Regions from separate parts of the Clostridium thermobutyricum genome, predicted to be linked through region 2. Evidence: a T-box and tRNA genes for the amino acid it is inferred to sense, from the RefSeq annotation. Region 2 holds a T-box; the other holds one or more tRNA genes.
What was found. A T-box is a leader RNA that pairs with one kind of tRNA and senses whether it is charged. The one in region 2 lies ahead of gltX (glutamate--tRNA ligase), so its partner is inferred to be a tRNA-Glu.

Region 1: it has a tRNA-Glu gene. The T-box ahead of gltX (glutamate--tRNA ligase) is inferred to sense a tRNA for this amino acid. The anticodon was not compared.

Annotation. Positions count from the first base shown of each region.
Region 1 is NZ_KB850956.1:2,817,517-2,833,254, forward strand. It holds gene lonC (Lon family ATP-dependent protease) at 1-138, shown strand, start outside; gene HMPREF1092_RS13195 (replicative DNA helicase) at 255-1,592, shown strand; gene proC (pyrroline-5-carboxylate reductase) at 1,652-2,449, shown strand; gene HMPREF1092_RS13205 (adenylosuccinate synthase) at 2,857-4,143, shown strand; gene HMPREF1092_RS13210 (DUF1858 domain-containing protein) at 4,236-4,421, shown strand; gene HMPREF1092_RS13215 (acyl-[acyl-carrier-protein] thioesterase) at 4,566-5,318, shown strand; gene HMPREF1092_RS13220 (BaiN/RdsA family NAD(P)/FAD-dependent oxidoreductase) at 5,384-6,634, opposite strand; tRNA gene HMPREF1092_RS13225 (tRNA-Glu) at 7,126-7,200, shown strand; tRNA gene HMPREF1092_RS13230 (tRNA-Val) at 7,205-7,280, shown strand; tRNA gene HMPREF1092_RS13235 (tRNA-Asp) at 7,296-7,372, shown strand; tRNA gene HMPREF1092_RS13240 (tRNA-Thr) at 7,404-7,478, shown strand; tRNA gene HMPREF1092_RS13245 (tRNA-Glu) at 7,488-7,562, shown strand; tRNA gene HMPREF1092_RS13250 (tRNA-Val) at 7,569-7,644, shown strand; tRNA gene HMPREF1092_RS13255 (tRNA-Asp) at 7,660-7,736, shown strand; tRNA gene HMPREF1092_RS13260 (tRNA-Thr) at 7,784-7,858, shown strand; tRNA gene HMPREF1092_RS13265 (tRNA-Glu) at 7,868-7,942, shown strand; tRNA gene HMPREF1092_RS13270 (tRNA-Val) at 7,950-8,025, shown strand; tRNA gene HMPREF1092_RS13275 (tRNA-Asp) at 8,038-8,114, shown strand; gene HMPREF1092_RS13280 (ATP-binding protein) at 8,327-9,328, opposite strand; gene HMPREF1092_RS13285 (DnaD domain protein) at 9,328-10,317, opposite strand; gene HMPREF1092_RS16610 (M23 family metallopeptidase) at 10,495-11,067, shown strand; gene HMPREF1092_RS13295 (S8 family serine peptidase) at 11,109-12,311, opposite strand; gene HMPREF1092_RS13300 (MBL fold metallo-hydrolase) at 12,386-13,201, opposite strand; gene HMPREF1092_RS13305 (DMT family transporter) at 13,222-13,653, opposite strand; gene HMPREF1092_RS13310 (dUTP diphosphatase) at 13,745-14,209, opposite strand; gene HMPREF1092_RS13315 (hypothetical protein) at 14,479-15,015, opposite strand; gene HMPREF1092_RS13320 (UDP-N-acetylglucosamine 1-carboxyvinyltransferase) at 15,459-15,738, shown strand, end outside.
Region 2 is NZ_KB850956.1:2,355,732-2,371,469, reverse strand. It holds gene guaB (IMP dehydrogenase) at 1-489, shown strand, start outside; gene guaA (glutamine-hydrolyzing GMP synthase) at 584-2,116, shown strand; gene HMPREF1092_RS11065 (ApeA N-terminal domain 1-containing protein) at 2,636-4,054, shown strand; gene HMPREF1092_RS11060 (ATP-binding protein) at 4,487-4,822, shown strand; gene HMPREF1092_RS11055 (glucose-6-phosphate isomerase) at 5,158-6,507, shown strand; gene HMPREF1092_RS11050 (YaiI/YqxD family protein) at 6,516-6,959, shown strand; gene HMPREF1092_RS11045 (triple tyrosine motif-containing protein) at 7,112-9,124, shown strand; gene HMPREF1092_RS11040 (lytic transglycosylase domain-containing protein) at 9,142-9,879, shown strand; gene HMPREF1092_RS11035 (pseudouridine synthase) at 10,002-10,718, shown strand; T-box leader at 11,081-11,310, shown strand; gene gltX (glutamate--tRNA ligase) at 11,397-13,055, shown strand; gene HMPREF1092_RS11025 (hypothetical protein) at 13,237-13,473, shown strand; gene HMPREF1092_RS17235 (hypothetical protein) at 13,511-13,660, opposite strand; gene HMPREF1092_RS11020 (glutamine--tRNA ligase/YqeY domain fusion protein) at 13,783-15,447, opposite strand; gene HMPREF1092_RS11015 (superoxide dismutase) at 15,634-15,738, opposite strand, start outside.

The sequences.
Region 1 (15,738 bases), 460 kb from region 2:
ATATATGGAGCAAGAAGAAAAGGAATAAAACTTGTTTTAGTTCCAGCGGATAATAAAAAAGATATACCAACAGGGTTAACAGATATAGAAGTTAAAGCTGTTAGTACAATAGAAGAAATATTAGAATTAGTATTTTAAAATAAGGGGGACTTTTTTATTTGTAAAAAGTCTCTCTTTAATTTTCATATGGAATAAAACATAAAGTTTTATTATAATAGTATAGTGAAATAATATGTGAAAGGGAGGAGAGAGAATTGGAAGCACCAATAGCAAAGACTTTACCTCAAAGTATAGAAGCAGAACAATCTGTTCTTGGAGCTATGCTTATATCAAGAAATGCAATAGCACCAGCTGCTGAAAAGCTTGAAGAAGAAGACTTCTATAGAGATAGCCACAAAGTTTTATTTAGATCAATAGTTGAGATGTTTAAAAGAGATATGGCTGTAGACTTAGTTACAGTTTTAGAATATCTAAAGTCAACAGATGTGCTTGAAAGAGCAGGTGGAGTTACTTATGTTACAGAAATATCTTCTTCAGTTCCTACTACAGCAAACCTTTCTTCATACATACAAATAGTTCAAGAAAAATCAACATTAAGAAAGCTTATTAGAGCATCTAATGAAATTATAGAAGAAAGTTATAATAAGCAAGGCGAAGTTGAAGGTGTTTTAGATAAAGCAGAAAAAAGAATTTTTGATATATCAGAAAAAAGAACTACTAGTGATTTTGAATCATTGGGAACTGTACTTGAAAGAGGATTTATAGAAATCGAAAGATTATATAATAATAAAGGTGAAGTAACAGGAGTAAGTTCAGGATTTAAAGACTTAGATGATAAGACTTCAGGATTCCAAAAAGGAGATATGATTCTAGTTGCAGCAAGACCTTCTATGGGAAAAACAACATTTACTCTTAATATTGCAGAACATGCTGCTTTAAGAGAAGGAAAAAGCGTAGTTATATTTTCTTTAGAAATGTCTAAAGAGCAACTTGCATATAAATTACTTTGTTCTGAAGCTAATATAGATATGCTTAAACTTAGAACAGGTAACTTAGAACCTGATGATTGGGATAGAATTGCAAGAGCTACTGGACCTTTATCAAAAGCTAAAATGTATATAGATGATACAGCAGGTGTAACTGTAATGGAAATGAGATCTAAGTGTAGAAGACTTAAGATGGAATATGGAATAGATTTAATTATGATTGATTATCTTCAACTTATGTCAGGATCATCAGGATCAGATAATAGACAACAAGAGGTATCAGAAATATCAAGATCTATAAAAGCTTTAGCAAAGGAAATGGAATGTCCTGTAATAGCGCTATCACAGTTATCTCGTGCTCCTGAGCAAAGAGCTGATCATAGACCTATGCTTTCTGACCTTAGAGAATCAGGCTCAATAGAGCAAGATGCTGACGTTGTTATGTTTTTATACAGAGATGAATATTACAATAAAGATACAGAGGAAAAAAATACTGGAGAATGTATTATTGCAAAGCAAAGAAACGGTCCAGTTGGGACTGTTAAATTAGCTTGGCTTGGACAATACAGTAAATTTGCTAATTATGAAGCAATACATCAAGAATAAAATGAGATAATCACAAAATGTGATTATCTTTTTTTAAAATAAAAAAGGAGAAATTTACAATGACTAAGAAAATAGGATTTATTGGATGTGGAAACATGGGAAAAGCTATGCTTGGGGCATTAGTTCAAAAAGAATTTATAGAAAGTAAAAAAATATTAGTTTCTACAAAGAGAGAATCATCAAGAAAAAAAATTGAAGAGGAATATAGGGTTATAGGAAAAGAATCTAACTTAGAAGTAGCTAAAGAATCAGACATAGTTATATTAGCAGTAAAACCTTATATGTATAAAAGTGTTATAGAAGGTATAAAAAAAGAATTAAAAGGAAAAATAATAATAAGCATTGCAGCAGGAATTGATATAGAAGATTTAGAAAATATGTTAGATGAAGATAGTAAAATAGTAAAAACAATGCCAAATACTCCAGCATTAGTTGGAGAAGGTATGTCAGCTATATGCCCTAATAAAAATATAACTGAATATGAATTAAAAGAAGTATGTGATATTTTTAATGTATTTGGTAAATATGAAATATTAGACGAAAAAGATTTCCATGCATTTATAGCAGTTTGTGGTTCATCTCCTGCATATATATTTATGATAATTGAAGCAATGGCTGATGGTGGTGTTAAATTAGGTCTATCAAGAGATAAGGCTTATAAGTTAGCAGCTCAAAGTGTATTGGGATCAGCAAAAATGGTATTAGAAACAGGATGTCATCCTGGAGTATTAAAAGATATGGTATGTTCTCCAGGAGGAACTACTATAGAAGCAGTTGCAGACCTTGAGAAAAATGGCATTAGAAATACTATTATAAGTGCAATTGAAACTTGCGCAAATAAATCTAAAAATATGTAATAAAATTGTTGACAAAATTTTAAAAAGATTCTATAATTAAATCAATGATAATCAATATCAACTGGACAGGGTATTGGTTAACACGAACCACATAGAACACACACATAAATAAAACTCCTCTTAATTTAAAAAATTAAGAAGTAAAACCTTAGAGTTCCACAGGCTCTAAGGTTTTTTTTATAATAAAAATTTAATATAATAATAAAACATCCGAATATTTTATTAAAATTTATAAAAATAATTCGATTTTTCATTGACCTATAACCTCCATTTTGCTACTATTGTTTATGGGAGAGAAAATCCAAAAGAGGTTTATATTTATGATTATTGCGAATAATAATTTATATAATCTAACTCCATAAAATTTAAGAATAGATTATTTAATTGATCTGAAGGAGGCAAATATAATGTCAGCATTTATAGTATTAGGAGCTCAATGGGGAGATGAAGGAAAAGGAAAGATGACAGACTATCTAGCAGAAGATGCAGATGTAGTTGTTAGATTCCAAGGAGGAAATAACGCAGGTCATACTGTTGAAGTTGGAGATAAACAATACAAACTTCATTTAATACCATCAGGAATATTATATGATGATAAAGTTAATGTTATAGGAAATGGTGTTGTAGTTGATCCAAAAGCACTTTTCGAAGAAATTGAATATTTAGAGGGTGTTGGAGTTAAGGTTACACCAGAGAAATTAATGATAAGTGATAGAGCACAATTAATAATGCCTTATCACAAAACATTAGATAGATTAAAAGAAAAAGCTAGAGGTAAAAATGACATTGGAACTACTGGTAAAGGAATAGGACCATGTTATACAGATAAATTTGAAAGATGTGGAATAAGAGTTTGTGATCTTATGCATCCAGAAGTTTTTGAAGAAAAATTAAGAGAAAATATGGAAGCAAAGAATCTTTATATAACAAAAGTTTTAGGTGGAGAAGCAGAAAATTTTGAAGAAACTTTAAAAATGTATCTTGAATTTGGTAAAAAATTAAAGCCTTTCGTAAAAGATACTTCAGTTAAAGTTTATGATTCAATAAAAGAAGATAAAAATGTATTATTTGAGGGTGCTCAAGGAATGCTTTTAGATATAGATTATGGAACATATCCATATGTAACTTCTTCTAATACAACAGCTGGTGGAGTAGTTAGTGGTTCAGGAGTTGGACCTACTATGATAACTAATGCTGTTGGAATAGCTAAAGCATATACAACAAGAGTTGGTAAAGGACCTTTCCCAACAGAATTACTTGATGAAACTGGTGATTGGATAAGAGAAAAAGGTCATGAATATGGAGTTACTACAGGAAGATCAAGAAGATGTGGATGGCTTGATTTAGTAATATTAAAAACTACAGTTAGAGTTAGTGGATTAACTTCACTTGCAGTAACTAAAATAGATACTTTAGCTGGGCTTGATAAGATAAAAGTTTGTGTTGGATATGAATTTAATGGAGAAGTTATAGATTACTTCCCAGCAAGTTTAGAAGATTTAGCAGAATGTAAACCAGTTTATGAAGAATTTGATGGATGGGATGAAAGTGTAGCAGATGCAAGAAGCTATGAAGAGTTACCAGAAAACGCTAAGAAATATATAGAAAGAATTGAAGAATTCACAGGAACAAGAATTTCAATAGTATCAGTTGGTCCTAAGAGAGATCAAACTATGAGAGTTAAAGAACTTTAATTCTGAGTATATTACTTGACTTTATTTGATGTATAAAATATAATCTTATATAGAATAATAATTATGTATTTTTACATTAAGAGGTGAAAGTTATGATAACAAAAGAAATGACTATAGGTGAGGTAATTAAAATGGATCCAACTAGAGCAGAAGTTTTAATGTCTTTTGGTATGGGTTGTATCGGATGCCCATCATCACAAGCTGAAACAATAGAACAAGCAGCTATGGTTCACGGATTAAATATTGATGCTTTATTAGAAGCTTTAAACAACAAATAATATAAATAAAAGAGATGCAAGATAAGCTTTTGCATCTCTTTTTCAATATTAAATATAATGTTAATAAATTTTGTTTTTTAATATAAATATAAACAAATACTGGTATACTTATATATATAAATAAATTTTGAGGAGAAATTAGATATGGATAATAGCTTTACTAAGGATTATGAAGTTTTATATAGAGATGTAGATTACAAATTAAGATGTAAAATAGCTTCATTAGTATATTTTTTATGTGATGTTGGGAACGCACATGCCGAATCAGTAGGAGACACAATAAATTATCAATTAGAGCATGGAGCAGGTTGGGTATTTTATAAATATGATATAAAGATACATAAGTATCCTAACTATAGAGATAAATTAAGCGTAGTAACAATACCAGCAGGGTTTAAAAAATTCTATGCATTAAGAGATTATCTTATTAAGAATCAAGATGGAGAGGTTTTAGTTGAAGCTACAGCTTTATTCTTCTTAATTAATATAGAAAGAAGAAGACCTATGAGAATATTGCCTGAACACTATAAGATGTATGGAGAAGATGGTGATTTAGAAAAAGCTAAAGAGATGGAAAAAATAGAAAAAATGGAAGAAGAACAATTTTCTAAAGAGTTCCAAATAAGATATAGTGATATAGATTCAAATACACATGTTAATAATGTAAAATATGTTGAATGGGCATTAGAGTCTGTACCTAAAGATATAATAAAAGAATTCGATTTAAAAAGAATAAAAATAGTATTTGAAAAAGAAGTAAGCTATGGAAACTCTATTCATGTTGGAGTTCAAGTTAAAGAAGAGGAAGATGGAACAAAGAAGACACTTCATAAAATATATAATAAAGAAGGTGTAGAATTAACTCTTCTAGAATTCCAATGGGAAAAAAATAATTAAAAAACCTTAAGCAATTTTGCTTAAGGTTTTTTATTGATTTTATTATAAAAATATTAAATGAAATTCTATTTTAATACATCTTTTATAGAAGTTGCAGCATTAAAAGCAGAACTCCAAGCCCATTGAAGATTAAAACCTCCACAATCTCCATCAACATCTATAAATTCACCAGCAAAATAAAGTCCTGGTACTAATTTTGATTCTAAAGTTTCTGAGTTTATATCTTTTACATCTATTCCACCCACAGTTACTTGTGCATTTTGGAATTCTTTAGTTCCAGTACATTTAAATTTCCAAGATTTAAGTTTATTAATTAAATCTGATTGGCATTTCCAATCTAATTCACAACATGGAGTATGTATATTAAATATATTAGAAGCTTTAAGTATAGTTGGGATAAGTTTTTTATTTACAACTCCAATTAGAGCATTAGATATACTTCTATTAGAGAACATAGCAAGATGAGTATATAATTCATTTTCTATTTCTTCTTTACTCTTATATGGCATAGAGTCAACTTCTATAATAACTTCATGACCTTTATTTAATGCTCTTGAAGCTGTAGATGAAACTTGAAGAATAGGTGGACCAGATATTCCGTAATCAGTAAATAAAACTTCTCCAACTTCACTTCTAATAACTTTGCCATTAACAGTTAAATTTACTCTTCCATCAAATTTAATTCCTGACATAGCTTTTAAGTGTGGATAATCTAATTTTAATTGAACTATTCCTGGAAGAGGTTTAATAAGTGAGTGACCAAGATTTTCACATAGTTTGTAAGAGGAGCCATCAGAGCCAGTTTTGGAAGCTGATTTTCCTCCACAACACATTAAAAGTTTTCCACAAGAGAATTCTAAAAATTCATCATTGTTTGTGGATAATATAAAGTTTTTCTTTTTGTGGATAGATTTCACTTTACAATTGTTATACACAGGAATATTTCTTTCCTCTATATTCATTCTTAAAATATCCACAACAGAAGAAGCTTGAAGTGATTGTGGATAAAGTTTATTATTTTCTAATTCTGTTATTGGAAGACCAAGAGATAAGAAAAAGTTTCTTGTATCTTCAACAGAAAATTTATTTAATGTATTTTGAAAAAAGTTTTCTCTTGTACTGTGATAATTTATAAAAGGATATTTTATTGAGGCATTTGAAATATTACAACGCCCATTACCAGTAGTAAGAATTTTCTTACCAACACGATCAGTTCCTTCTATTATTGCTACATCTATACCATAATCTTTGGCTAGGATTGCTGACATAAGTCCAGAGGCTCCACCACCAACTATTATTAAATAGTGATAAATCATATTTAAATTTCTCCTTCATTTAAAATGTATTTAAATAAATTCTATCATAGTTAAGTAAATAAAAAATAATTAAAATCGTATTTATATCTATAAAAGAAAAATATTTTTCTTTTATAGATATAAAAAATATTATTTTAAATAAAGAAAGTTAGGTTTACTATGTAATTGAATGGCGTTAATATATAAATAAGTAGAAAAATAAATTATAAAAATCATTAGAAAAAAATATAATTAATAAAAAAATTTTTATACATAATAAAAAATAATGAAAAAGAACATAATAAAATTTATAAAAATTAAAGAAAAATAAAAAATGAGATAAGCCTTGTAAATACTAAGTTTACGAAGATTTTACATAATAAGATTAGTGTTAAAAATAATAAAAAAAAAATATTTTTTAAAAAAAGTGTTGACACTTAAAATGATTTTATGTAATATAGTCTATGTGGTCAGCGCGAAACAAATAAGAGCGCAGAACACAAATGAAATATGGCTCCTTGGTCAAGCGGTTAAGACACCACCCTTTCACGGTGGTATCAGGGGTTCGATTCCCCTAGGAGTCACCATTTTGGTCGCATAGCTCAGCTGGGAGAGCACCTGCCTTACAAGCAGGGGGTCACAGGTTCGATCCCTGTTGTGACCACCATTAAAATTATAATATGGCTCAGTAGCTCAGCTGGTTAGAGTGCCGGCCTGTCACGCCGGAGGTCGAGGGTTCGAGCCCCTTCTGAGTCGCCAATATAATTTTATAAAAAATTAAAACCAATTTGCTGGCATGGCTCAACGGTAGAGCAGCTGACTTGTAATCAGCAGGTTGTAGGTTCGATTCCTATTGCCAGCTCCAATTTAATATGGCTCCTTGGTCAAGCGGTTAAGACACCACCCTTTCACGGTGGTATCAGGGGTTCGATTCCCCTAGGAGTCACCAATTTTTGGTCGCATAGCTCAGCTGGGAGAGCACCTGCCTTACAAGCAGGGGGTCACAGGTTCGATCCCTGTTGTGACCACCATTAAAATTATAATACGGCTCAGTAGCTCAGCTGGTTAGAGTGCCGGCCTGTCACGCCGGAGGTCGAGGGTTCGAGCCCCTTCTGAGTCGCCAATATAATTTATAAAAATATTTTGACAATACTTATCAAAATGCAATTTGCTGGCATGGCTCAACGGTAGAGCAGCTGACTTGTAATCAGCAGGTTGTAGGTTCGATTCCTATTGCCAGCTCCAATTTAATATGGCTCCTTGGTCAAGCGGTTAAGACACCACCCTTTCACGGTGGTATCAGGGGTTCGATTCCCCTAGGAGTCACCAATTTTTAGGTCGCATAGCTCAGCTGGGAGAGCACCTGCCTTACAAGCAGGGGGTCACAGGTTCGATCCCTGTTGTGACCACCATTTTTTTTATATGGCTCAGTAGCTCAGCTGGTTAGAGTGCCGGCCTGTCACGCCGGAGGTCGAGGGTTCGAGCCCCTTCTGAGTCGCCAAAGAAGTAAGATTTAATCTTACTTCTTTTTTTATATAAAATATAAGATTTATTTACATATATAATTAAAGTGAAAAAAGTAAAATAGTAATAATATTTTATATATTTAATAAATATATAATTATAATTTGAAAAAATAAAAGCTATATAAATACTGAAATTTATATAGCTTAATTTTATATTTTAATCTAATTTTAGTTTTATATTTTATTCCTATTTTCTATTTCTCATATTTAATCTACGTTTTTTCTCTATTCTTAAATCATAAGTGTAAAATCTCATAAATTTAAAATTACCTATTAATCTTGAAGATGTACGCCTATCATAACGATCATCTAAATCATCTGCAACTAGATTTGTAGATATAAGCATTTTTTTTCCTAAAAGAAGTTTTTTATTAAGCAAATTAAAGAATTCAGTTTTTGAGAATTCTGTGATTTGTTCAGAACCTAAATCATCTATTATAAGTAAATCACAATTAGTAATTAAATCATCTAGATTTTGATTCTTATTAAATCTTATATCTGCTAAAATTCTTATAAGTTCATCGGCTGTTTTATAAACTACTAAATATCCTCTATCTAATAATTCTTTTGCTATACAATAGGATAGAAATGTTTTTCCTGTACCAGCAGCTCCAGAAAATAATAAATTTACGTCAGTTCTATTGAAGTTAGGAATATACTGAGAAACTATAAAATCATAGATTCTTTGCATATTTTCAAATGGCGTAAATTTTTGAGTTGGATAACTTGGATCTGTTTTATTTGGAAATAAACTTAAATCAAAATCATTAAAATTATATTTTGATAATATGCTTTGTAAATTAGAATCTTTATAATGAAGTTTTATAAGTTTATCTTTAAAGCATTCACAGCGTTTTGTTCCTATGTATCCAGTATCACTACATTTCTTACATCTATAATGAATAGTTAAATATTCAGGAGAATATCCTTTAGATACTAAAGCCTCTAGTTTTTTAGCTCTTAAATCAAAAATTTTATCTCTAAGTTTTTCAACATCTTCTTCAGTTGTAGTAGATTTTAAAATTAATAAAGGAAGTTTAACAGAAAGCTTTTTTATCTCATCATCTATCTCCATTATTTCAGGATGCTTATCTTTTATTTCTTTAATTCTTTCCTTTAAATTTTTATTTTCTATTGATCTTATTTCTTCGTATTCTTTTAATATTTCGGATTGATATCCACTAATCATTAATCATCCCACCCTAATAATTCACGCTCAAGAGCATCATAATCATAATTTTTCTCTCTAAAGTTTTTGATTTTTTGATTTGATTGATTTTGATTTTTGTAAAATGTTTTATTTCCTTGAGCTTTTTTAAAGTTTATATCTTTAAGTTCTATATCAGTAACAGTTCTTATGTTATTTTTATTCCAGTCAGTAAGAATACTATCTATATACTTAAAATCAGCTCTATTTAATCTTTGGAAACATCTATCGCAAGCTTTTTGAATTATTTCCAGTTTAAAGTTATATATAAACAACCATTTTTCTAGCATATCTTCTTGAGGTTTCATTAAATCTGTATTTTTTATACCAAGATATTTTAAAATTTCTTTTATTTTCTTCCACTTATCTTCTTCCTTAGCTATAAGAGTTTGTGCTTGACTTACTGTTCTTACATTCTTTTCATTCCAAGCAGAAGCAACTGTATCCATATATCTAAAGTGTGATTTACCTTTTGAAGCACAATATTCTACTAAAAGTGTTATTAATTCAGTAGTAAATAAGAATTTCTTATTCCATTCAATACATATTTGCATTTCTTTATAATTCAAAGTTCTTGAAAGGATTTTTTCAACATCTTTTAGCATTGATGTTATATCTGGTTCAGTTAAAGAATTTAAGATACTTTCGTCTTCTTCTGATTCAATAGCTTTTTCTGAATCAAGTGGTAAAAATTCTATACTAAAGTTTCCTAATCTATCTAATGGGGATAATTTTATTAATCCTTCTTCATTCCAGTAGTGTAAGGCATTCATTATATCTGATTCTAATAGATTTAGCATTCTTGCCATTATTTCTGAACCTATTCCAGGTTCACCATTCATATTTTGTTTTAGAAGTAGAAGATAAACTTTTACAAATTCTCCTCTAGCTTTTGGCATATACTGTTCTATAAACACATTGCTTACAGGAGTATAATTTAAAGCTTTATTTTTTAATACAAAAGTACTCATTAGTTTTACCTCACAAAATTGCGTATTCTAGATTACTAGTATTCCTAATATTTAAGCTAATTATAACAAAGACATTAAACTATAACAACTTAAAGGAAAAATAAGGAGGTATAAATTGAAAATAAATTGGTTAATTTAAAAAAGTCGATAAAATTTTAAAAAAGGAGATTTAATTAAATGTACTCGAGAAATTTTAAAAACAATATTATTAAATTTGCTATAATAACTGCAATTTTAATAGGAAGTTTAGCGTACTTAAATTCTTTTATGAATGAGAGTATTGCAGTAAATGCTCTAAATAATTATGATAGAAAAACAAATGTTGAGAGCGCTAATAAATCACAAGGAAAAGTTAAAACTGTTAACGGAAAACCACTTATGTTTTTTCATCCAACTTGTGGAGGAGTAGTTACATCTAGCTTTGGAGAAAGATGGGGAAAATTTCATAAGGGGATTGATATAGGAAAAAGTCTTGGAGATGATGTATTATCATGCTTAGATGGGACAGTTAAATCAAAATTCTATGAAAAAGATGGTTATGGAAATATAATAATAATAGATCATGGAAATGGATTAGAAAGCAGATATGCTCACTTAAATGGATTTAACGTAAATGTTGGAGATAAAGTTGAAGGTGGAAGTAAGATAGCAACTGTAGGTAATACAGGAAGAAGCACAGGGCCACACTTACATTTTGAAATGCGAATAAATGATAAGCCTATTAATCCTCAAAATTATATAGGAGAATAACAATAGAGACCAAAAGATATTTATCTTTTGGTCTTAAATTTTTATTTTTCTAAAAGTCTATTTAAATTTATTATTCCGCTACCAACTAAATTTTTATCATATTCTTTAAAGTTTGAACAAGATAAATTAATTAAAGAAATTATATCATCTAATTTTAAAGTAGAATCATATTCAAAAAGTATTGCACATATAGCACAAACAAATGCTACAGATAATGATGTTCCTGAATAGGATTTATATTTGGCATCAATATTTCTAGGATAAACTTTAACACCATTTTTTTCTGAAATATATGATATATCACTATTTAATGTTGATATTTGATCACATGCACAAGCAAAGTTGGGCTTCTTTAGTTTAGAATAGAGTGATTTAGAAGAATACGTATATGGTTTTGATTCTTTAACAGTTGACATACCTGCAACAGTTATACAATTTTTTAATAAAGCTATTCCCATCATTCCAAATTCAGAATTATTTATACTTCCACTTGGAACTACAGGAATAATATTTTTAGATAAAGCATAATCAAAAATATTATTGAAAGAATTAAAAATTCTATGATTATTAGAAAGCATTTCAAATGGTAAACACAGAACTTTTATATTAAATTCATCCGACTTATCAACTAATTGACATATAGAAAAAAGTATATCAGAGGCATAACCTTTTCCTAAAGCATCAAAAGCTTTATAACAAACTATACTACTTTGAGGAGCAATTCCAGTGCACATATTATTAGATGAAACTCCGCTTCCACAAATTATCCCTGCTAAAGCTGTACCGTGTCCATTGTCATCATAAGGAAATTTTTTATGTGATATTACGTCTTCAAAATGTTCTATCTTATTATTAGGTCTAGTTAAATCTATATGAGGATAAACACCACTATCTACAATACCAATAGTTACACCTTTGCCAGAAAATTTTAACTTGGAAGTAAGCTTATGATAGTTATTAGCGTTAGATACACTCATACCACATAAAAATAAGTACTCATCAAAATATATAGATTCAACTTCTGGATATTCAGAAATTGCTATAATTTCTCTCTTACTTAAGTTACAAGAGATTAAATTGCATGGTTTTATTGGATATATTAAAGCATCATTCATAGATGATATTTTTTTTAACACAGATGAAAATAAGTTTTTACATTTTACAAAGACACGATACTTTTTATAAACATTGCTGTTTAATGATAATTGTAAATTGTAGTCAAGCTTGTTTTTAAAATTAAACATAAAAATACTCCTACATTAATTGTTACACTAACATTTTATTAATGAGGAGTAATAAGTGTTAATATTAATTTGTATTAAAATTTTAATGTTTCTCCTATATCAAGAATTTTTACGTTATTATCATTAAAATTTTTTAAAGTATTATATGTTTCATCAAAATTCTCTAGAGATATTTTAAATGTTTTATAATGAACAGGCAGCATATATTTTGCATTCATATTCTTAAACATTTTATATGCTTCTTGAGGAGAACAGTGCATATAACTAAACCTTTCAGGCTTATAACATCCTACAGGCATTATAGCAACATCACATTCTATATTGTTGAATCTATTAGTCATTGCAGTATCTCCTGCAACAAAAACCTTTTTATCACTAGCTTCTACTAAGTATGAATTACTTTCTATATCAATACCAACATAAAATCTTCTACCATCATGCTTAGCTTGAATTGAAGTAACTTTTATAAAATCATCTTCATATGTTTGACCTGGTCTTAGTAAAATAACATTTTTAAATCCAAGGAAGTTAAGGATTTTTTTATATCCTCTAGGAACTATGACAATAGCATCTTTATTTAATTTTTTTAAAGATGGAAAGTGCATATGATCCATATGTCCATGGGAAAGTAAAATATAATCAAATTTTAAGTCTTTAAGTTCAAGAGGTTTATGGACAACTCTTTTAAAAAATCCAAGTCTATTTGATAATACTGGATCTGTAAGTATTAGTTTATCTGATATGTTTATAATAGTTGTTGCATGTCCGTACCAATGAATAGAATCTGTTAATATCTCATCATTTTTTACGACTTCTCTTTCATTAAAGTATTCTTTTATGTTGTTATATGTTAACTTTGATAAAAAGTGTATGTTTTTAAAAAAATTCATTTATAGTCTCCTTAAATAGATTAATGCTTCCATTTAAATACTATAATACCTACTATGATTATTGCAACTCCAATGAATTCTTTTAAGGTAAAATTAATCTTTTTAGCATCAAACCAACCAAAAGCATCTATTAAAGATGCAAGAAGTAATTGTGATACTAATATTATAGAAGTTGCGTAAGTAGTTCCTAATGTACCTATACTTTGCATAACAGTAAAAACTATTACAACTCCTAAGGCACCACCTAATAAATAAATTTTATTTGCAGTACCTAAAGCTTTGAAGCTTCCTTTTCCTAAAAATATAGTTACTATTAATGTCAATATTAGTCCAGTTAATTGAACTATACAGTTTGTTTCCCAAACACCTATTTTATCACCTAATCTAGTGTTAAAAACACCTTGGAGAGCCATAGAGCATCCAGAAATTATTGCAATTATAACACCAATCATTTTTTTATCACCTCCAAAATAGTATTTACAAGATGATAATAAAAAATGTAAAAAAAAAGCTATAAGTTTAACTTATAGCAATTATTAGTATTTATGCTGCGTATTCTTTAAAGGCATTTATTATTTTATTTTCTTCAAATCCTAGTTGTAATCCGATGCTTAAAAAGTCTTCACAAAGAGTTTCAAAGTGATCTTCTGATTTAGATATTATTAAATCATTTATATCTATGTATAAGTTAAGAAATTGATCACTTAAGCAATAGTCACTAGGGGCTACGTCTATTTTTTCTAAAACTTGATCATATTTATTGTCGATACCAATAGAAAGTATTTGTTGAAAACAAGATATATATTTTCTTAAAACTATATCTTCATCAATCTCTAAATCACTATCATTTGTATAAGTGTAACATTTAGTTTCATTTGCAAGATCACTTATTTTTATATGAAGTTCTAAGTTTTTTCTTGCTGTTATTTTATAATTGTTTAGATTTTCATTAATTGAAATATTTGAATCTATATTTCTTTGGATATTAAATAAATCACATATTAACATAAAAAACCCCTCCTGGCTTTACAGACAATCATCTTAATATATTTTACAAAAAGTTTTGATATAAGGAAAGCTGGGAAAACGAATACATGAAAAAAATTTTGAAATTTTCACAAAATTTAAGAAAATCTAATTCTTAATAAGCAATAATATGTGTTAATAGTAAAAGAAATTATCAATTTTAAATAAAATATTGAAATAAAAAAGCTATCTAAAGTAGATATGTAATTAAAATCTGATTTTAGATAGCTATAAATTATATATATTTTTAATTAGAAGACTTTTAATTCGAAATCTTTTAATTTAATTTCATGTTTATTGTGAGGCATTTTCCAAATTTGAAAACCTGTAACTTTAAGAGTTTTTTCTTCAGTGTTAAGAAGAGTTTGATTTTCAGATAATTTTTTCTTTATATCTCTTGGATAATAATTAAAATTAGCTAGAGTTAATGAAAGAACAGTTGCATCAGGGTCTTTTACATTAAAACCATGTAATTTAAGCATATCATTTAGAGAATATAAAATTTTCTTTATATAACCTCTATTATCTAATTTTAAGTTTAATGTTTTGCATTCTTCTGAAACAAAAAGAGTGTTTGTTAACTCAACCTTAAATTTTTTATAAGGTGATAGAACTTTAGATACTACTTCAGTTAATTTTTCAATGTTAGGATTATCTAATATTTCTAATGCAATATAAGGATTAGGAATATTTTTATTAGCTCTAAATTTCTTTGACATTAATTTTTGAGTATCTAGTATTGCTTCGTTAGAAGCTTCATCTAATAATGCAACGATATAATATTTCATATTCAACCTCTCTTAATCTAATTCTTTAAATTTTTAATCCAAACTTTTCTATAAATTATAACATAATACTTAGAATAAAAGAATAGGGGGTAACACTACATGGAAATAAAAGGAAAAATAGTGAACTTTTAAAGTACCAAAGTTCACTAAGTTTACAAAATTGAAATATTAAATTGCTAAATTACTAGGTAAAAGCCTCAATTTTTTTATAAAATCGATAATATATGTAAATAATTAATCTCATTTTTAATAATATAAAAAAAAATATTTCATTAACAAAAGTTTATGATATAATGATAAACGTACATTAAATAATTATGATAGGATTATAATGTGTAAATATCCTATTTTATTTGATGATTTAAAAAATAATTAGATGAAAAAAATAAACGAGATTTGGGAAATTAATCATATATATAATCTTATTAATAAGGGTGAATTGGATGGAAAGATTAGTTATACATGGAGGAAGAAAATTAGAAGGGGCTGTTGAAATAAACGGAGCAAAAAATGCTGCTGTTGCAATTTTACCAGCTGTTGTAGCTGCTAGTTCAGGTAAATGTCTTATAGATAATGTGCCTGATATAGAAGATGTACATTGCCTTGATAGAATTCTTTCAAGTTTAGGATGCGAAGTAAAAAAAATTGATAATAATACATTAGAAATAGATAGCACAAGTGTTAATACAGTTAATGCTTGTACTGAAGATGTTAGAAGAATGA
Region 2 (15,738 bases):
GTAGAAATAGGTAAAAAATATGGAATTCCTGTTATTGCTGATGGAGGAATCAAATATTCAGGAGATGTTGTTAAAGCTTTAGCTGCTGGGGCTTGTGCTGCTATGATGGGTTCATTATTTGCAGGATGTGAAGAAGCACCAGGAGAAATAGAAATATTCCAAGGAAGAAGCTACAAAGTATATAGAGGAATGGGTTCACTTGGAGCTATGGCAAATGGTTCTAAAGATAGATACTTCCAAGATGGAAATAAAAAATTAGTTCCAGAAGGAGTAGAAGGAAGAATTGCATTTAAAGGATCTGTTACAGATACTATATTCCAAATGCTTGGAGGAATAAGAGCTGGAATGGGATATTTAGGATCAAAAGATTTAGATACTTTATATGAAACAGCTACATTTGTTGTTCAAACATCAGCAGGACTTAGAGAAAGTCATCCACATGATATAAATATAACTAAAGAAGCTCCAAACTATAGCATAACAAAATAGTTTGATTAGTTTTAATTAAGAGAGGATATTTTCCTCTCTTTGTATGTTATAATTTATTATGTAAAATAAAGGAATAATTATCTAGGAGGAAACCATGAAAAAAGATTTAGTTTTAATTGTTGACTTTGGTGGACAGTATAACCAACTTATAGCAAGAAGAGTTAGAGAATGTGGAGTATATTGCGAAATAATTCCTTACTCATATTCAATAGAAAAAATAAAAGAAAAAAATCCAAGAGGAATAATATTTACAGGTGGACCTAATAGTGTTTACGGTGAAAATACTCCAAAGGTTTCAAAAGAAATATTTGAATTAGGAGTTCCTGTACTTGGAATATGTTATGGAGTTCAACTTATGTCACATCTTTTAGGGGGAAAAGTTGCAACTGCACCAGTTAGAGAATACGGAAAAACAGAATTAAACATAGATAATACTTCAAGATTATTTGAAGGTATAGAAAGCAAAGATATTTGTTGGATGAGTCATACAGATTACATATCTGAGTCACCAGAAGGATTTAAAGTTATAGCACATTCAGAAGTTTGTCCTGTTGCAGCTATAGAAAATACAGATAAAAATCTTTATGGAGTTCAATTCCACCCAGAAGTTGAACATACACCATTTGGTCAAAAAATGTTACAAAACTTCTTATATAATGTTTGTAAATTAGAAAAAACATGGACTATGGCTTCCTTTGCAGAAGATAAAATAAAAGAAATTAAAAATTTAGTTGGAGATAAAAAAGTACTTTGTGCTTTATCAGGTGGGGTTGATTCATCAGTTGCAGCTATGATAGTACACAAAGCTATAGGACATAACTTAACTTGTATATTCGTAGACCACGGTCTTTTAAGAAAAGATGAAGGGGATACAGTTGAAAGAGTATTCAAAAAAGAATTTGATATGAACATTATAAGAGTTAATGCTCAAGATAGATTCTTAGGAAAACTTAAAGGTGTATCTGATCCAGAAACTAAGAGAAAAATTATTGGTGAAGAATTCATAAGAGTATTTGAAGAAGAAGCTAAAAAAGTTGGAGAAATAGATTACTTAGTTCAAGGAACTATTTATCCAGATATCGTTGAAAGTGGAACAGATACTTCAGCAGTAATTAAATCACACCATAATGTTGGAGGACTTCCAGAAGATATGGAATTTGATTTAATAGAACCTTTAAGAGAATTATTTAAAGATGAAGTTAGAGCAGTTGGAGAAGAGCTTGGAATTCCTCATAAATTAGTATGGAGACAGCCATTCCCAGGACCAGGACTTGCAATTAGAGTTCTTGGAGAAATAACTGAAGAAAAACTTCACATAACAAGAGAAGCTGATGCAATATTCAGAGAAGAAATTGCTAATGCAAATCTTGATGAAACTATATGGCAATACTTCGCTTGTCTTCCAAACATAAAATCAGTTGGAGTTATGGGAGATGAAAGAACTTACTGTCATACAATTGCACTTAGAGCAGTTACTTCAAGTGATGCTATGACTTCAGAATGGGCAAGAATTCCTTATGAAATATTAGATTTAGTATCAAGAAGAATTGTTAATGAAGTTCCAGGAGTAAACAGAATTGTTTATGATATAACTTCTAAGCCACCAGCAACTATTGAATGGGAATAATAAAATATTAATTTAAGTAAAAAAGCCTGTTTTATAGAGTTTATTTTAATTAATAACCTATAAAATAGGCTTAATTTTATATAATTATCCCTAAATTCCTTATCAAAATTTATTTAAAATATTTAGTAGTGATAGTGAAAGATGATAAAATTTTGGGGGCTTTTAAGCATTAAATTAAAAAGTTTAAAGCAAAATTGATCTATAATATATACTTAAAAAAGTGTTTATTATAGAATATAAATATATTAGATAGTAGTATTAAAAGGATTATTGAATGTATTATAAATTTTAAAATAGAAGATATGAGAAATTTAATTAATAGAGGAGTAGGGATTAGAGATTTGGGACTTTAAGAAAAAGTTTAGATAAAGTAATCAAAATACAATATTTGAAAAAAGATGTTTTAGAAAAAGTTAAAGCTATATCAAAAGGAAAAAATATAGTTCCATATTGGACTAAAAAGTTATTAATTAATGGTAATTATTTTAATTAATTTAATGAAAAGATTGAGGTGTAAACATGGAATTAAATTATACGGGAAGTGGTAAGGTATATTTCAATTCCCAAGAGTATAGATGTGATCTTTATATAAATGAAAATGAAGGTGGTATATTAATAAATATTAATATACCAAAAGCATTAGCAAGTTTTTTTGATTTACCTATAAATATTGATTTTTTAGTAGGAGAGCTTAGTACAGGATTTAAGTTTTCATTAATTAATTGTGAAAGACAAGGTATGAGTAATAATATATCGGAAGGTAGAAGCGTTTATACATATCATTCTAAATATTTGGTTAAAGGTTTAGGAGAAAAAACGGATAAAAGGTTAGAACTTAGTAGGATGAATTTTAGAGTGGCTAATATATTAGCATGGGGAGGAATTTCTGCATATAGAATTAGCGATAATTTTAAATTGTCACATAATAGTGATGTAAAAAAAGAAGTTTATAAAAATGATGAATTTGTTATAGAATATTGGGTGAGTAATAGTAGGTTACCAGTTGTTTCTCATCGTCTTTTAAAAGAAAATATAGTTTTAAATCAGAGTGGTAATATAGAGATTACTTTTAAAAATGAAGAATCAATTGATAAGTTTACAGAAATATTTAATAAGATAAAAAGATTAATGGAACTTTCTACATTAAGGAATATATATCCGAGCAAATTAACAGGAGTGTCAAATAACGTTTATTATATGTATGATAAAAAGAAAGTAGAAAGACCAATTGAAATTATTAGTTGTGATTTAAATAATGAGGAGAGTAAAGTAGATTATATAGAAACTATGAAATGGATTAATCTTTCTGAGTTAATTGATAACGATAGTTTTTCAAAGTATTTTTTAAAGTACGATATGTTTGAACCAGTAATAGAATTATATTTAGAAATTATATACTCTAAAACAATTTCTAATAGACGAGTTTTCTTAAATATAGTTCAAGCATTAGAGACATATCATTCTAGATTTAAAACAAATAATTTAAGTGATTTTAAAGAAAGAATAAAAACAAAAATTTTAAATAATAGACCTAAAGAATGGATTGAAGATGATACAACTTTTTTGATAGCAAATTCTTATAAGTTTATTACGTTAGAAAGTAGATTAGCAGATTTATTATTAGCTGAATTTCAAATACACTTCGATACAGGAGATATTAAATATTATGATTTTCCAAAGGTTATTGCTAATACTAGAAATTACTATATACATTATGATGAAGCAATTAAAGAAAGAAGTAGAGTTTTAACAGAAAGTGAACTATCTATATACAATAGAAGTTTACTTTATATATTAGAATATTATATTTTAGTAGAATTAGGTTTTACTGATATATTGAAGATAATAAAAAAATTAAATGAGAGATGGGGGAGAATTTCTGAAACTCTTTCAATTATTAAATGTTCAAATGAAAATATAAAGAAAGAGATAAAATAATGATATAGAATTAGTTAAATAGCATTGTTATATTTTATGAAAAATATTATTATAATAATTAAGAATTTCCCACTATAAATCACACCAAAATAAGAAAAATTTTGTAAGTCTTGATTATATGTAGGTTCAAATAATAATAAATTTATTGAATGGGAATAGAGTTTTAGTTATTTAAATTAATATATAAATTAAAAGTTTTTGTGATAAGAATAAAACTTATCATGAGAACTTTTATTTTGTATAAATTTATTAAAGGGTTAATAAATTTATATAAAGATAGTTTGAATAAAAAAAATTACTGTTAGAAAAAGAAAAAATAAGTGTATATGATGTAGTATTAAGGGGTACACTTGCTATATATTATTATGATTTCTTAAATAAAGGAAAAGATGCCGAACCAAAAATAATAATACCTGATAAAACATAAATATTATGGGAGATAAAAATGCATTAAAAAGAGTTTTTAGTAACATAATATATAATTCATTAATTCATGGAGAAAAAGATTATAAAATAGAGTTAAGAGATGAAAGAGATTTTATTGAAATTTCTTTTTCAAATTATACAAATTCTATAGAGAAAAAAGATGTTGAAATGGTATTTGAAAGATTTTTTACTTCAGATAAATCTAAAACAAGACAAACAACTGGATTAGGATTATGTATTTCAAAAATGCTTGTAGAAAAAATGGAAGGAAGTATATCATCAAGTTTAGAAAATAATATTTTTAGAATAAAAATATTATTTGATATATATAATAAAAAGTAGTTATTAAAGAAATAACTGCTTTTTTTATTTATTTTAAAAATTTAAAATTATTCAATTTTCATTGTATTTATATGTTTCTTAAAAACGTTTAATATAATACTTAAAAACTTTGATAAAACTACTTATTTTTATGAGTATAAATCCTTCTTTGAAACCTTTCAATAGTTAGTTAAATGTTGTACAATAACTGTATGGATAAATTTTTATCAATAAAGAATAAAGTATTATTTAAATTTATTAATGAAAATTTATATCAGGTTATAAATACAGATTATATAGCATAATATAAGGTTATGTTAATTAAACTAATTGATTAATTAAAGGAGGAGTTTAGTATGAGCAAAGGATTATCATTAGACTTATCAAAAGCAGCACCATATCTAAGCATGGAAGAAATTGATTTCTTAGGAGATTTAACTCTTTCAGCTCACAAAAAATTACATGAAAAAACAGGTGCTGGAAATGACTTTTTAGGATGGATTGATTTACCAGTTAATTATGATAAAGATGAATTTGCAAGAATTAAAAAAGCAGCTGAAAAAATAAAAAATGATTCTGATGTATTAATAGTAATAGGAATTGGAGGATCATATTTAGGTGCTAGAGCTGCTATAGAAATGTTAAACAACAATTTCTATAATGTTTTACCAAAAGAAGAAAGAAAAGCACCACAAATATTCTATGTAGGAAATAATATTAGTTCAACATATATGCACCAACTTGTAAATGCTGTTAAAGATAAAGAAATATCAGTAAATGTTATATCAAAATCAGGAACTACAACTGAACCTGCTATAGCATTTAGAATCTTTAAAGATTTATTAGAAAAGAAATATGGAAAAGAAGAAGCTAAAAAGAGAATATATGCAACTACTGATAAAGCAAGAGGAGCATTAAAATCATTAGCAGATGCAGAAGGATATGAAACTTTTGTAATTCCTGATGATGTTGGTGGAAGATTCTCAGTTTTAACTCCAGTTGGATTACTTCCAATTGCAGCTTCTGGAATAAACATTGATGAAATGATGCAAGGTGCAGCTGATGCAAGAGATGAATTTGCAAATGAAAATATAAAAGAAAACATTTGTTATCAATATGCTGCAGCTAGAAATGCTCTTTACAATAAAGGTAAAGCTATAGAAATATTAGTTAACTACGAACCACAATTACACTTCTTTGGTGAATGGTGGAAACAATTATATGGAGAATCAGAAGGAAAAGATAATAAAGGATTATTCCCAGCAGCTGTTGATTTCTCAACAGATCTTCACTCAATGGGTCAATACATCCAAGAAGGAAGAAGAGATCTTTTCGAAACTGTAATTAATGTAAAAACTCCACAAGAATCTGTAATAATTGAATCAACAGAAGACAATCTTGATGGATTAAACTTCTTAGCAGGAAAAGATATGGATTTTGTTAACCACAAAGCATTTGAAGGAACTTTACTTGCACACAATGATGGAGGAGTTCCAAACTTAATAGTTAATGTACCAGAATTAACTCCATACTACTTTGGACAATTAGTTTACTTCTTTGAAAAAGCATGTGGTATAAGTGGATATCTTTTAGGAGTAAATCCATTTAACCAACCAGGGGTTGAAGCTTACAAGAAAAACATGTTTGCTCTTCTTGGAAAACCAGGATATGAAGACATGAAAGCTGATCTTGAAAAGAGGCTTTAATTAAATATATGAAAATAATAATTGATGGAGATGCTTGCCCAAGCATCTCCAAAATTGAATTAATAGGTAAAAAGTATGGAATGCTAGTAGAGATATTTTGTGATATAAATCATTATATAATTAGCGATTATGCGAAAGTAAGTGTCGTAGATAGTGGTTTTCAAAGTGTTGATATGTATGTTATAAATAATACAAAAAAAGATGATATTGTTGTAACTCAAGATTTTGGTGTAGCTGCACTTTGCCTTCCTAAAGGAGCAAAAGTTGTTAATACAAATGGACAAATTTATACTAATGATAATATTGATATGCTTTTAGAGAAAAGGCATATTTCTCAAAAAATACGAAGAGCTGGAGGTAGAATGAAAGGTCCTAAAAAAAGAAAATCTTCAGATGATAAAAAGCTTTTAGAAAATATAGAGAAAATTATAAATAAATCTAACAGTTACTAAAATATAAAAAGACTGTTAGATTTTTTTTAGTGTACTTTAAGATAAAATTAAATTAATAATTGTTAAAAAATGTATTAAATGTAAGCGCATTTTACTGTATAATAGAATAAATGGTTGAATAAATAGTTATTTAGGAAAAAAGGGTGAATTAAATGGTCAAAAGTGCAGTTAAAATGAATATTTTATTTAGTAAAAAAAGCCCTCAAAGGGTTGATTCTAAAATATTAATAAATATAGATTCAGATATTATAATGGATTATAAAGTTTTAGTTGGGAATGATGGGATATGGAATATAGTTAAAGATTTTTCAGATGCAGGAGATTGTATTTGGAATCCAAAAGAAGAAGGGAATTACATAGTTATGGTACAAGGAAAAAGCAGAAATTCTGAAAAGCCATATGACGTTTTGGAAAGAGAAGAGTATGTTATAACAAATGAAAAAAAAGAAGAAAATTTATTAAAAGATATAGAAATAAATAAAAATGAATATACAGAAGGTGATAAAGTAGAAGTTACTGGAATTGTAGAAGAAGATAATCTTCTTTTTAGATTTTGGAAAAAGGGACTAGCAGGTTGGGAAATTTTAAGAGATTATAGAAAAGAAAATAAAATAGAATATACAGCACTTAATGCTGGGCAAGAAGAGCTTTTAATTGAATGTAAAAGAATTGATTCAAAAGAAAATTTTGATGACTATAAAACTATAAAGTTTAATATAAAAAAGATGGGCAAGCTAGAGATTACAGGATTTAGATGTTTAACTGAAGAAAGATTAATTAATGAAGAATTAGTTTTTAAAGTTGAATCATCTCAAAGTAATACTAGAACACTTCTTTATAAATTTGTAAAAATAGATGATGAAGGTCATTCTATTTGTTTACAAGATTTTTCATCAAGACAAATAGTAACTTATCAAGAAAATACTCCAGGACAATATAAGCTTCTTTGTCTTATGAAAGATATTCTTTCAAATAGAGAATATGATGACAGAGCTGTTATGTATTATAAAGTTAGACCTTATAATAAAATAAGAATAAATAAGTTTGAGCCTGATGTAAAATCTCCACAAAAAACAGAAACAGATATAACATTTAAGTTAGAAGTAGAAGGTGGAAGAGAAAAGGTTTATAGATATATTATAGATGGACCTGTTTGTGATGATTCTTGTTATACAAGAAGTGATGAATATGTTTGGAGACCTAAAGAGGAAGGAAAATATAAGATAACAGCTTATGCAAAAGATTCTTCTTTTAGAGGAGATTTTGAAGATAAGAAAACTATAATCTTTGAAGTAGATAAAAAAGGAGAATTACCAGTAAGAATAACTGATATAATAACAGATGTTAAAAAAGAAACAGTTATAAATAAACCTGTTAATTTGAGAGTTATAGCAGAAGGTGGAACAGTCTTATTATATGCCTTTACAATATATAAAGATGGTAAAGTTTTAGATAAAATAGCATTTAATAAATCTAATTATATAAACTTTACTCCAAAAGAAAAGGGAAAATATGAAATAGATATAAAAATAAAAGATAAATATACTAGAGCTGAATATGATATTCAAACTAGTTATTATTTAACTGTAAGAGAATATATGCCTGGAACTATTGAGCATATATTAATTCCAAAGAGAGAGCATTATCTTGTGAATGAACCTATTGATATAGAAACAATAGTTCAAGACACTAGAAATACACTTATAAATATTGTAACTAAGATAAATGGAAATGTAGTTGAAGAAACAGACTTTATGACTAATAAAAAAATATGCATAAAGCCAAAATGTTCAGGAAAATATGGTTTTGAAATATACGCAAAAAATATTAAATGTGAAGAAGAATTTGATAGTAAAAAAGAAATAACTATATTTGTAGAAGAAGCAACTCCTGTAATAGGAACAAAGGTTAACATAAGTGAAAATAAAATTGGTGACAATAAAGAAATAACTTTTAAAGCTAGAAGTACAGGTGGAAAAGATGTTTGTTACGAATTTTATTTAATGGAAAAAGGAAATTGGATTAAAGCACAAAGTTATAGTAAGAAAAATTATTACACATTTATACCTTATTCAGAAGGAACTTTTAGAGTTTTAGTTCTTGCAAAGAGCTATTATAAAAGAGTTAATTATGAAGATTACTGTGAAGTTGAATTTACAGTTTAATATGGGGGAATATTAGGGTGAAATTAAATGAGATAAATTCAGATCTAATTATGAAAATGGGTCTTATGAATAACATTGTTAAAAAGCAATCAGGAGATGGGATTGAATTTCAAATTATGCTTCAAACAATGTTAGAATCTATGGGAAAAGTAGAAGATGACAAAATTAATAATAAAATAATGACTACTTCAGTTGGTGAAAAATTAGAAAATTTAAAATTAGTTTTAAATAATAAGGAATCATATAATAATAAATATTGGAATTCAAAGTTAGAGACAAGCTCTAACAATAAAGAAACTACAAAAGTTGAAAATACTAATAAAGTTGATTATAGTAATATGACAGATGTAAAAAAAGAAATATATAAATCTGTTGATAAATATTCAAAAACGTATGGAGTAGATAAAAATTTAGTTCTTGCAGTAATAAAAGCAGAATCTAATTTTAATCCTAAATGTACCTCAAGTGTAGGAGCAATGGGAGTTATGCAGCTTATGCCTGTAACAGCTAAAGAAGAAGGTGTTACAGACCCTTATAATATAGATCAAAATATTAGAGGTGGAGTTTCACAGCTTAGAAAGCATTTAAAAAGATATAATGGAAATGTTGAAATGGCACTTATGGGATATAATGCAGGAGATGGAACAGTACAAAGAAGAGGTGTAAAAACACCTTCTGACATTTATAAAATGCCTAAGGAAACTCAAAATTATGTTCCAAAGGTTTTAAAATATTATAGAGAGTTTAAAGTATAATTATTAAAGCTATGTAAGAAAATTATCATATATGTTTTTTACATAGCTTATTTATTTAATTAAGTTGATACTATAATTCTTTTAGGTTAAAATGAACTGAGAAAAAGTACGGAGGTGCTAAAATGGAAAGATTAGATAAAATTATTTCTAATTTAGGGTATGGAAGTAGAAAAGAAGTTAAATCACTTGTAAAAAAGGGGTTTGTTGAAGTAGATGGTGAAATAGTTAAAGATAGTAATATGAAAATTGATCCAGATACTTCAATTATAAAAGTTAATGGAGAAGAATTATATTATAGAGAATATATTTATTTAATGATGAATAAGCCAGATGGAGTTATTTCAGCTACATATGATAATAGAGATATGACAGTAATTGATCTTTTACATGTAGATTATCAAGCATTTGAGCCATTCCCTGTTGGAAGATTAGATAAAGATACAGTAGGATTATTACTTTTAACAAATGATGGAGAGTTAAATCATAGACTTATATCTCCTAAATGGCATGTTGATAAAGTATATTTTGCCAAGATAGATAAAAAGGTTACAGAAGAAGATGTTAAAGCTTTTAAAGAAGGAATAACTTTAGATGATGGTTATGTATGTAAAGAAGCAAAGCTTGAAATTTTATCAGCTACTGATGAAGGTTCAGAAATTAATGTAACTATTCAAGAAGGAAAATTCCATCAAGTTAAGAGAATGTTTGAAGCTAGAGATAAAAAGGTTGTTTATCTTCAAAGAATAGAATTTGGAGGGCTTCCTTTAGATAGAGATTTAGAAGAAGGAGAGTATAGAGAATTAACAGATGAAGAAATAGAACATCTTAAAAAATTCTAGCAATTGTTAATAAAATGTAAATATTAAGAAGGTTTAAAAATATAAATAACAAAAATTATCAAAGTAAATTTCGCAAATTAATAATAAATAAGTTAACATATTGCAAATGTAAATTTGTTAACATATAATAGTATCCGAGGATAAATAAAAGGATATATAGCCCCCTTTTTATTTATTGCTTATTGCTAGCACAACCTGGCCCCAAGGGTTGTGCTTTATTATTTGAATTTTAAATGATAAAAAAGATATTAAATTAAATAATTTAATATCTTTTTTGTCTATATAGCTATTTTAAACAGAACTAAATCTGTATTTACAATAGTATTATTAATGATGTATAATTACCTAAGATAAATTAATATTAAAATGCAATGAAAAAGAAGAGTATATGACAACTTATTTTAAAGAGAGTTCTTCATTTGCTGAGAGAAGAATATTTAAGATCATAGAAAGAAGCTTTGGAGTATAAGATTGAAATTATTTTATAAGTAGTAAATCTTAGGTAGAATCTCACCTTATAGAGATATTAAGAGAGCTAAAAATTTAGCTAAATTAGGTGGTACCGCGTGAAGTTAGTCTTTTCGTCCTAAATATGGATGACAGGGCTTTTTTTATTTTAATAATTTCTAAAAAATAGGGTATAATTAATCCCATAATATATAAAGAAAGGTGTTAAAGATGAAAGAAAGATTAGCAAATTTAATATTTCCAAATGTGGATAAGACAGTAGAAGAATACATCAATACTTATAAGCCAAGAGATTTAAAAGAAGGAGCACATGTTGTAAGATATGCTCCAAGTCCAACTGGTTTCCAACATATTGGAGGAGTATATGCAGCTTTAATAAATGAAAGATTAGCACATCAAAGTGAAGGAATTTTCTATTTAAGAATAGAAGATACTGACCAAAAAAGGGAAGTAAAAGGTGCAATAGAAGATACTATTCAAACTATGTACAATTTTGGTATGGAATTTGATGAAGGTATGATAGGAGAAGAAGAGTCAAAAGGGGCTTATGGACCATATAGACAAAGCTTAAGAAAAGAAATATATCATACTTTTGCAAAAGATTTAATATTAAAAGGTCTTGCATACCCATGTTTCTGTACTGCTGAAGAATTAAATGAAATAAGAGAAAAACAAATGGCAGAAAAAATTACTCCAGGTTACTATGGAAAATATGCAGTTTATAGAAATCTTTCAGATGAAGAAGCTATAAAGAAAATTGAAGCTGGAGAAGAGTATATTTTAAGATTAAAATCACCAGGAAAAGAAGAAAATAGAGTAGAAATAGTTGATTTAATAAAAGGTGAATTATCATTACCTGAAAATGTTCAAGACATAGTTTTAATAAAATCAGATGGACTTCCAACTTATCATTTTGCTCATGCTATAGATGATGCTTTAATGCACACAACAGATGTAATAAGAGGAGAAGAATGGCTTTCATCATTACCAATTCACCTTCAATTATTTGATGTTTTAGGATTTAAGAGACCAAACTATGCTCATGTTCCTACTATAATGAAATCAGAAAATGGTTCAAAAAGAAAACTTTCAAAAAGAAAAGACCCTGAAAGTGCAGTAAGCTACTATAGAGAAGAAGGATATCCACAAGTTTGTGTTATAGAATATCTATTAAACATAATCAATTCAAGCTTTGAAGAGTGGAGAGCAGAAAATCCAGATGTAGATTATCATGAGTTTAAAGTATCATTAGAAAAAATGAGTAAATCAGGAGCACTTTTTGATATAGTTAAGTTACATGACGTAAGTAAAAACTTAATTTGTAAAATGAAAGCTGATGAAGTTTATTCAAGATATACAGAATGGGCTAAAGAATTTGACCCAGAAATGTACGCTTTAGTAACAGCTAAAGAAGATATGATGAAAGAAGTATTTAACATAGATAAAGAAGGACCAAAACCAAGAAAAGACTTTGGTAAATGGAATGAAGTTAAAGCTAAAATATTCTACTTCTTTGACGAAGAGTTTGATAAAGAAGGAAAAGAAGATATAGAGTTACCAAAAACTTTAACATTAGAAGCAGCTAAAGAAGTTATAGAAAGCTATTCAAAAGCTTATAATCATAATTTAGAAAGTCAAGAAGCTTGGTTTGAACACTTAAAAGCATTAGCAATAGAACTTGGTTATGCTACAAATAGAAAAGAATTTAAAGCAGAACCAGAAAAATTCAAAGGAATGGTATCAGATGTTGCAGGAGCAGTTAGAGCAGCAATAACTCACAGAGCTAACACACCAGATCTTTATACAATAATGCAAATTTTAGGTGAAGATGTAGTTAGAGAAAGATTCCAAAAATTTATGAACTTATAATTAGAGTAATATAAATTAATTTTATTATTTAAACAAAAATGACTTTTCAAATTTTGAAAAGTCATTTTTTATATGTAAAAATAATTATTTATTGAAATAAAATTTTAAGTATATAGAAATTTATTATTTGATTCTATAGGGTAAAATTTAGATAAGAATAAAATTTTGAAAGGATATTAGTATGAAAAAACAAGCTATAATTTTGGTAATTAGTTGTTTAGTAGTTATAGGAGTAATAGCATTTGGTATTTTTGAATGGAATAAACTTTTTGATGGACTTAGCATTGTTAGCAAAGTACAAGTTGGAAATAACATTAATAAAGATACAAATACATATAATACAAAATTAAATGAATTGAACCAAAAAGAAAATAATCTTTCAAAAATTGAAGATCTTACAAAGGAACCTAAAAAATAATTGAAGCCACCTTATTAATAAGGTGGCATTAAATTTTTTATTTATTTAAGGGAATATTTGAAATATGTCTTAAGCAAGCAGGAAGAACATCAGTATTAGAGTGTCTTGCAACACATTTACAACATATACCTCTATTTTCACATTTTAAATTCTTACATGGACATTCAACAGTATTATCACAGCTCAAAAAAAAAACTCCTTTTTATTTATCTTTAGTAAAATATATTAATAAATTTATTTGTTTATCAAAGATTAAAAATACTCCACAATAAAAATTTATTATGGAGTATTAGTTACAAAATTTGTGGATTATTTTTGTAATTTAAATGATGATTTTAATGGAACGATTCTATTAAATACTAATTTTTCATCAGTAGTATTTTTAGTATCTATTGAGAAGAAACCATTTCTAACTAATTGTAGTTTATCTAGTGGCTTAAGACCAGGTACTGCATTTGGTTCTATAAATCCTTGGAAAACTTCCATTGAGTGTGGATTTATTTGTTCTAAGAAATGTTTTCCTTCATTTTCAGGAGCATCATCTAAAATTAAAGGTTCATATAATCTAAATTCTGCTGGAATTGAAGAATTTGCATCAACCCAGTGAATTGTTCCTTTAACTTTTCTTCCTGTAAATCCTGAACCACTCTTAGTTTCTGGATCATAAGTACAGTTAAGTTCAATAACTTCTCCATTTTCATCTTTTATAATTTCATTACATTTAATGAAGTAAGCTCCTCTAAGTCTAACTTCGTTACCAGGGAATAATCTAAAATATTTTTTAGCTGGAACTTCCATGAAGTCATCTCTTTCAACATAGATTTCTCTTGAGAAAGTTATTTCTCTCTTACCAAATGATTCATCTTTAGGATGAATATCTAGGGAAAGTGTTTCACTTTGACCTTCTGGGTAGTTTGTTATAACTACTTTTAATGGATTAATTACTGCCATAGCTGTAGGAACTTTTGGTTGAAGATCTTCTCTTAAGAAGTAATCAAGCATTTGAGAATCTACAGTAGAGTTTGATTTTGCAACTCCTATAGCAGAGCAGAAGTTTCTAATAGCTTCTGGAGTATATCCTCTTCTTCTAAGACCTGATATAGTTGGCATTCTTGGATCATCCCAACCATCAACTACACCTTCATCAACTAATTGTTTAAGCTTTCTTTTACTCATAACTGTATTAGTCATGTTAAGTCTAGCAAATTCTATTTGTCTTGGAGTAGCTTCCATTTCACATTCACGAACAAACCAATCATACAGAGGTCTGTGGTCTGCAAACTCAAGAGTACAAATTGAATGAGTTATATGTTCAATTGCATCTTCTAATGGATGAGCAAAATCATACATTGGATAGATGCACCATTTATCTCCAGTATTATGGTGTGTTGAATGAGCAATTCTATAGATTATAGGATCTCTCATATTAAGATTTGGAGAAGCCATATCTATTTTAGCTCTAAGAACTTTTTCTCCATCTTTAAATTCACCATTTTTCATTTTTTCGAATAATTCAAGGTTTTCTTCAACAGTTCTATTTCTATAAGGACTTTCCTTACCAGGAGCTGTTAAACTTCCTCTATATTCTTTAATTTCATCTGGAGTTAAATCACAAACGTATGCTAAGCCTTTTTTTATTAATAGTAGAGCTTTTTCATACATTGTATCAAAATAATTTGATGCAAAGTGAAGCTCATTCCACTGACAGCCAAGCCATTTAACATCCTCTTCTATAGACTGAACGTATTCAGTATCCTCTTTAGTTGGATTTGTATCATCAAATCTAAGATTTGTTCTACCTTTAAACTCTTCTGATAATCCGAAGTTTAAAAGTATAGATTTCGCATGACCAATGTGTAAGTATCCGTTTGGCTCTGGTGGAAATCTTGTTATTATACTATCGTGCTTTCCTGTTTCTAAGTCTTCTTTAATAATATTTCTAATGAAGTTAGATGAAATATTTTCATTTGACATAAAAGCTTACACCTCCTGTTAAAATTTATGTTTATATAATACACAATTACCTTTAATTTTAATCCAATATAACAAAAAAATCTAGAGAAAAAAGGCATTTAAAAAGACTCTTAAAGGTGAATAAGCTAATAAAAATAGCATATTTCACTTTTAAGAGTCATAATTGTACATTATTTATTAAATTAACTAACAATTTTTAGCTGAATTAAATCTATCTTCAACTACATTCCAATCAATAATTTCATAGTAATTATTTATATATTCAGGTCTTTTATTTTGATATTTTAAATA